DNA from 2 places in the Rhodococcus chondri genome. Region 2 is predicted to be linked to the other one. Evidence: riboswitches for the same ligand, from Rfam matches in the RefSeq annotation. Region 2 holds a riboswitch; the other holds the start of a gene.
What was found. Region 2 has a riboswitch for cyclic di-AMP ahead of Q8814_RS12030 (transglycosylase family protein). Riboswitches for the same ligand answer to the same signal wherever they lie in the genome.
Positions count from the first base shown of each region.

Region 1: another riboswitch for cyclic di-AMP. It lies ahead of Q8814_RS05355 (C40 family peptidase); the one in region 2 lies ahead of Q8814_RS12030 (transglycosylase family protein).

Region 1 is NZ_JAUZMZ010000018.1:29,961-33,356, forward strand. Features, by position in the region: gene Q8814_RS05350 (C40 family peptidase) at 1-817, opposite strand, end outside; gene Q8814_RS05355 (C40 family peptidase) at 1,001-1,591, opposite strand; cyclic di-AMP (ydaO/yuaA leader) riboswitch at 1,607-1,771, opposite strand; gene Q8814_RS05360 (DEDD exonuclease domain-containing protein) at 2,217-3,396, shown strand, end outside.
Region 2 is NZ_JAUZMZ010000057.1:21,010-24,405, forward strand. Features, by position in the region: gene Q8814_RS12020 (helicase-associated domain-containing protein) at 1-338, opposite strand, end outside; gene Q8814_RS12025 (hypothetical protein) at 399-587, shown strand; gene Q8814_RS12030 (transglycosylase family protein) at 678-1,274, opposite strand; cyclic di-AMP (ydaO/yuaA leader) riboswitch at 1,285-1,409, opposite strand; gene Q8814_RS12035 (YccF domain-containing protein) at 1,734-2,126, opposite strand; gene Q8814_RS12040 (hypothetical protein) at 2,123-2,383, opposite strand; gene Q8814_RS12045 (cold-shock protein) at 2,559-2,969, shown strand; gene Q8814_RS12050 (DUF2771 domain-containing protein) at 3,068-3,396, opposite strand, start outside.

The sequences.
Region 1 (3,396 bases), on a different contig from region 2:
TGTACGCCCACACCACGAGCCCCGAGCAATCGAATTGGTTCGGGCCGGTAGCGCCCCATACGTAGGGGTCGCCGATCCGGGTCATCGCCGCGCGCAGCGCTCCACCTCCGGTGCCCGGCACGAGATGCGACAGGATCTTCTCTGCGTCGAGACCCGGGGGGAACGGAGTTCCGGCGAGGACGGCCTTCTCCTGGTCACCGAGCGCGTCGAATGCGTCGAGGACACGCTCGATCTGCGTGTCGAGTTCGCCACGTTGCCGTTCGAGATCGTCACGCAGAGACTGGGCCTGCTCTGCCGCACGTCGTGCTGCCTCGGCGGAATGCTGTGACGCCGCGGCGGCTTCGGCGGCGGCGGCGGTGGCGACACGGAACTTCTGCACGTCCTGGGAGGTCTGTTCACCGAGGACGTCGAGCAGCACCATCTGGTCGAGCATCTGCTGCGGTGAGTCGCTGACCATAACGGCGAACAGTCGGTTGGTACGCGCCCCGCGGTAGTTGGCCCGCGCGAGCTTGTCGACGACCGGTCGGAAGCGCGCGACCTCCGTCTGCGCCGCCGTCAACGCCTCCCGGTCGGCTACGGCCCGGCTCTCGGCGGCGTGCTGCTCGGCGATTCTCGCGTCGAGGTCGATTCCGGCCTGGTGCATGGCTTCTGTCGTCTGCTCGGATCGGCGCGAGAGATCCGCGAGGTGCTCGAGTTGTGCCGTCGGACTGTCGCCGGCCGGGTCCGCCGCTGCGGGTGCGGAGGTGATGCCGAGGAGGAGAAGTACCGTGCCGGCGAGAACGGTGCGAACAGCCGATTTCGTCCTGTCGGAAACCACGAGGAGTGCGTCCTTTCCCAAAGATCTCGATCAGGTTACGGAATGGCATAGGTTTGTGTCTACCCGGCAGTAGCAACACGGATCGGCACCCCGGTAACGACGTGAGGGTGGGCCGGCACGAAGCCGACCCACCCTCACGCGGATGCCTCGATCAGACGCGGGACGCTCCGATCGGACTCGAAATCAGAAGCGGCGTGCGCCGTCGACCGGCATCGAGTTCAGCGGCGCGATCTTGACCGGCTGGCTCGAGGTCGACGCGTGGACGATGTTGCCGTTGCCGATGTAGATGCCGGTGTGGCTGCCGCCGTAGAACGACACGACATCGCCGGGCTGCAGGGCCGAGACCGGCACCGACTGGCCCGCGGACGCCTGCTGGTAGCTGGTGCGCGGCACGTTCAGGCCCACCTGCTGGAACGCCCACTGGACGAGACCGGAGCAGTCGAACGCGTTGGGGCCGGCCGCACCGTAGACATACGGGGCGCCGATCTTGCTCTGGGCGACATCGGCGGCGCGCTGACCGACCGAGGAGTACGGCGCGGTGAACGGCGCCGGAGCCGCGGCCGGAGCAGCCTGCGGAGCCTGGGGAGCCGGCGGCAGAAGGTTGGTGACCTCCGCCGGGACCGTCACGCCGGCGGGAAGGTCGAAGGTGCCGACGCCGGGGATGCTGACGGGTGCCGCCATCGCGGGCCCGGTCGAGACGGTAACTGCGCCGAGTGCCAGCGCGCCGACAACAACTGCACGCCGAACGGAACGCATACGATTCTGTGAGACCACGAGGGGATGTTCTCCAATTCTTCCGTTACCCGCCGACCGAGTTAGCTGACGGGTTCGGGCCGGAAGAATTCAGCCCTACCCCTCTGTCCGCTGACGCGGTCGAGGGGATTCACCCCAGGTACTAAGTGGGTCCCCGGCTCGGGCACCTGTGTGGGTGTCCCGATTAGGCGGTGGCCGAGCGGCTGCGACCCGGTGGGCCGCCAAACTCTCCGCTTGGTCTCAGGAAGATTACGAAACGGCATCGAAGATGTCGAACACTCCAAGTGAGGGTTGTCCCATTTGGGGTGGTTACCCGTTTCGGGACGGGCGGCAGGCCTATCCGATAACAGTCGTGTAACGACGAAGGGGATGGGCCTGTCCCCATCGCCCCCGGCTACCCCTCCGTGAGCGACGGAGCGAGAACGATTTCCCAGGCAGGGGCCGGATTCGAGTGCCCCGAGCCGTCGAGACGGCCGCCCGGACGACGGGCGCCGCGCACCCCCGTCCGCGCGGATCGACCGCCACCCACCGCTACCCTCCCCGGCGAAACCACGATTCGATGTGACGCTCGTCTCCCTCCCCGGCCCGTAGCGGCTTTTGCCGGGTTCGCGCGGAGCTGTCGGTGCCGCTTTCTAGGCTCACCCACATGACGCCGTCGCCCAGATCCACCGACAACGGACCGGGTGTCCAACTCAGTTTCGACGAACTGGACACGCCCTTGCGCGAAACCACCTTTGTCGTCGTCGACCTGGAGACCACGGGAGGCAGCGCGAGCGAAGACGCCATCACCGAGATCGGCGCGGTCAAGGTCCGCGGCGGCGAAGTCCTCGGAGAATTCGCCACCCTCGTCGACCCCGGACGTTCGATCCCACCCGACATCGTGCGGCTCACCGGCATCACCACGGCCATGGTCTACGCCGCCCCGCGAATCGAGCAGGTGCTCCCCTCTTTCCTCGAGTTCGCGGCCGGCTCCGTCCTCGTCGCCCACAATGCCGGGTTCGACGTGGGATTCCTGCGGGCCGCCGCCACGCGCTGCGACCATTCGTGGCCGCGATTCCAGGTCGTGTGCACCGTGAAGCTGGCACGCCGAGTGCTCGGCCGCGACGAAGCGCCGTCGGTGCGCCTATCCGCACTCGCGGAGCTGTTCCGCGTCTCGACCCAGCCCACCCACCGGGCGCTCGACGACGCCCGCGCCACCGTGGATGTGCTGCACGCGCTGATCGAACGAATCGGCAACCTGGGCGTTCACAGCCTGACCGAACTGCGCGACTACATCCCCGCGGTCACCGCCGAACAACGCGCCAAGCGCTCCCTCGCCGCGCACCTTCCGCACCGGCCCGGGGTGTACCTGTTCCGTGGCCCGTCCGACGAGGTTCTCTACGTCGGCACCGCGGTGGACCTCCACCGCCGCGTCCGCAACTACTTCACCGGATCGGAAACACGACCGCGACTCCGCGAGATGGTGGCCCTCACCACCCGCATCGACCATGTCGAGTGCTCCCACGGGCTCGAGGCCGGAGTACGCGAATTGCGTCTGCTCGCCGCCCACACGCCTCCGTACAACCGTCGTTCCAAGTACCCCACACGCGGCTGGTGGATCGTTCTCACCGACGAAGCCTTCCCTCGGCTCGCCGTCGGCCGCACACCTAGCGCCGACGCGGTGGGACCGTTCTCGTCACGCGCCGCAGCCACGGAGGTTGCGGCTACCCTCGCCGAGTTCTGCGGCCTGCGCACCTGCACGCGCCGGATCGCGCGGTCGGGCCGCCACGGCGATCGCTGCCTGCCCGGCGCGGTCGGTGCGTGTTCCGCCGCTGCACACGGCCTTC
Region 2 (3,396 bases):
GCGCGGAGCCGGTCGAGAATGCGGTCGGTCGCCTTCGCGGTGATGCGGCCGGACAGGGAGTCGAGCACGGCGCGGCGGGTCGCCGCGGTGTCGACGGCACCGAGGCGGGACAGTGCATCGATGACCCCGAAGTCCGCGGTGGTGAGTTCGTCGGCTGCACGGAACACCGACGCGCGTTGCCGCGCCCGGTTGGCCAGCACGCTCATCGTGGCGGGTGGCGGCACCACCAGATCGGGGCGTGCGCGCAGCAGTGCGGCCAGCTCGGTGTCGCGGCGGCCGGAAAGCCAGTCGGCGAGCGCGTCCGCTGCCGAGTCCGGAGCGGGTGTGGTGGAGGTCATCGGCTCCAGATTAGATACCTGAGCTAGCCCGCGACGAACTCACCTGCCAAAATGGGCGGCATGGCTGACACTTCGAAGAAACAGTATGTCGATCGCGGCTGGCCGGAGCTGGCCGACGGCGACCACGCGGTGACCGAGCTCTCGTCGACGCGCTCGGGCCCCCTGTCCCCGTACGGCGAGGACGTCGAGTTCCCCCTGCCGGTGGACGACCTTCCGTACATGCATCCCCGGACCATCATCAACCGCTGATTCTTCGAATCGTCCGGCTTCGGCGAGAAGCCGGACGAACGGAAAGAGGCCCCGCACCGAATCGGTGCGGGGCCGCTTTGCGCTGGAGATTTACTGCGGGAGCGCCGCGCGTACGGCGTCGAGGATGTTCGGATCGAGGGGGATTCCGGCGTCCTGCAGCGCCTTGACGCCCTGCTCGAAGCCGTCGATGGCGCTCTGGGGCTTGACGGTGACCGTGGGCACCTCGGCGAGCTGCGGCACCGGGTTGCTCGTGACCGGAGCGGACTGTGCGGGCGCCGCGGGGGCGCTCGGCGTGCTGTCGACGCTGCGCTGCGCGGGTGCGCTGGACAGGCCGAGGCTCGAGGAGCAGGAGGGCCATGCGCCCCAGCCCTGACCGGCGAGCACGCGCTCGGCAACGGCGATCTGCTGATCGCGGCTGGCCTGGTTGGCGGTCGGCGCGTAATTCTGGCCGCCGTAGGCGTTCCAGGTGCTGGGCGAGAACTGGAGTCCGCCCTGGTAGCCGTTGCCGGTGTTGATGGCCCAGTTTCCGCCGGACTCGCACTGTGCGAGGCGGTCCCAGTCGGAGTCGGGGGCGGCAGCGGCCGTGCCGCTGAACGCGACACCCGTAACGCCGAGGACTGCGCCGGTCAGCGCGAACTTCGCGAGGTTACGACCGGTGTTGGTGGGCTTGCGATGGCGTCCGCTCATGTCGGTTCCGAGTTCCTCTCCGTGCGCCTACGAGGTCAGCTGTCGGGTTCGGACTGAAGAGGTAGTCCGGCTTTCGCGCTCTGTGGGAGCGGTCCTGCTTCACCCCGAGGGTCGCCGTGTCGGCGGCCCGGGCCTCCTGGGAACTTCCCGGTGGGGGCTGTTCCCTGGGAGACCGGTTGGGTCCCCCGTTTCCTGTCCCGTGGATCGTTCGTCGGGATAACCGGGTTCCGCGGGACAGGAATTTGGCGCTGCGGGCCCGGGTTGGTCGAGCCAGGTGGTCCGACCGGAAATGACGGTAACGGGTTCTGCGCCCGAGTGTCACTGATTGGTAACGCGCGATTCGTTCTCGTCCGCAGCGGGCCTCGGAGGACACACGACCGAACCCGCAGGTAACCGAGGGTCCGAGCGGTCAAACCCGTTTCGAGCTCGGTTTGTTATCCCGCTGTTATGTGACGAAGGTCACGTGTAACTCGGGCGGCTGTCGATGGGGACGATGTCCTTGCCGAGCGGCATCAACGAGATCGGGATCATTTTCAGGTTGGCGATCGCAAGCGGAATCCCGATGATCGTCACGGCCATGGCAAGCGCTGTGAGGACGTGACCGAGCGCGAGCCAGATGCCGGCGACGATGATCCAGATCACATTGCCGATCAACGACGCCGTGCCCGCCGTGGGCTTGTCCACAGTGGTCTTACCGAACGGCCACAAGGCGTACACGCCGATGCGGAACGACGCGATGCCGAACGGGATCGTGATGATGAGTACGAAGCAGATCAGGCCCGCCACGAAATAACCCAGCGCCAGCCACAGCCCGCCGAAGACGAGCCAGATGATGTTGAGCAGCACTCTCACGACGACTCACCGTTCCTTGCTCTGCGTCCGGACCGAAGCGCGAACATGATTGCCAGGACGAAGCCCAGAGGCCACGCCAGGGTCAGCAGATACAGCACCAGACCGGGGGTGCCGTCCGTGACAACCGGGGTCAGGAAGATCGCGACCACCGCGACGACGCCGACCAGGAAGCAGGCGACGGCCGCTTTCAGTAGTCCGTTACGCGGCGGCAGTTCGTGGCGTGACGACGCCGAGGAATCCGAGGAAGAAGTGCCCACGGTGTTCCACGGTAGTCGCCGCCGGCCCGGACCGGCCACGTGCGTCGGGGGACAGGAGATGCGTGCGGGGTACACTGGCATCCTCTACGCGTCCCGCTCCAGATGAGTTGGGGCGCGTTGTTTTGCATATCCACTCGTGCCTGCGGGCACGGCTGTCGAGGAGCAGGTGAGCGCGGTGCCAACCGGCAAGGTGAAGTGGTACGACGTCGAGAAGGGCTTCGGCTTCCTGTCTCAGGACGAGGGAGAGGACGTCTACGTGCGGTCCTCCGCACTGCCCGACGGAGTGGAAAGCCTCAAACCCGGTCAGCGAGTCGAGTTCGGGATGGCCGTGGGCCGTCGCGGACCCCAAGCGCTCAAGGTCACCGTCCTCGAACAACCGACCGTGCGACAGCAGGGCGGACGACGTGAGGCGCCGGCGCGCGAACGACGGGCACCCGACGAGCTGCACGGCATGATCGAGGACATGATCAAGATCATCGAAGGGGCCATCCAGCCGGACCTTGCGCGGGGTCGCTACCCCGACCGCAAGAACGGCCAGCGGATCTCCGAGGTCATGCGCGCTATCGCCCGCGAGCTCGATCACTGACACCGTCCGGCTGCGCTCAACCGACCGGATGGTTCATCCGGTCGGTTGAGCGGCGTGGCACGGGTGCGGGCTCATTGCCGCGCGGGAACGCGCGGGGATCAGAACGTCTGGATCGCCCACACTGCGTGAGCGATCGGCTCACCTGCCTCGTCGACGACCGCCGACGGCAACTGGATCTCGATGCCGAGCAGCTGCGTCGACGGGTCGCTCGGAACGGTCACCGCACGCTGCTGACCGGGTTCGAACATCACGCCGTCGAGGAACGTCTGACCGGACCTGCGGTCGCCGTACACCGCGATCAGGCGCCACGGCGCGTCCGTGATCTCCGGGGGCAGCGACAGCTGCAGCGGGTATCCCGCCGGTACGTCGATCCTGGTGATCGGGTTCTCCACGCACTCCTCGAGATTGATATTGCAGTGCTGGGTCG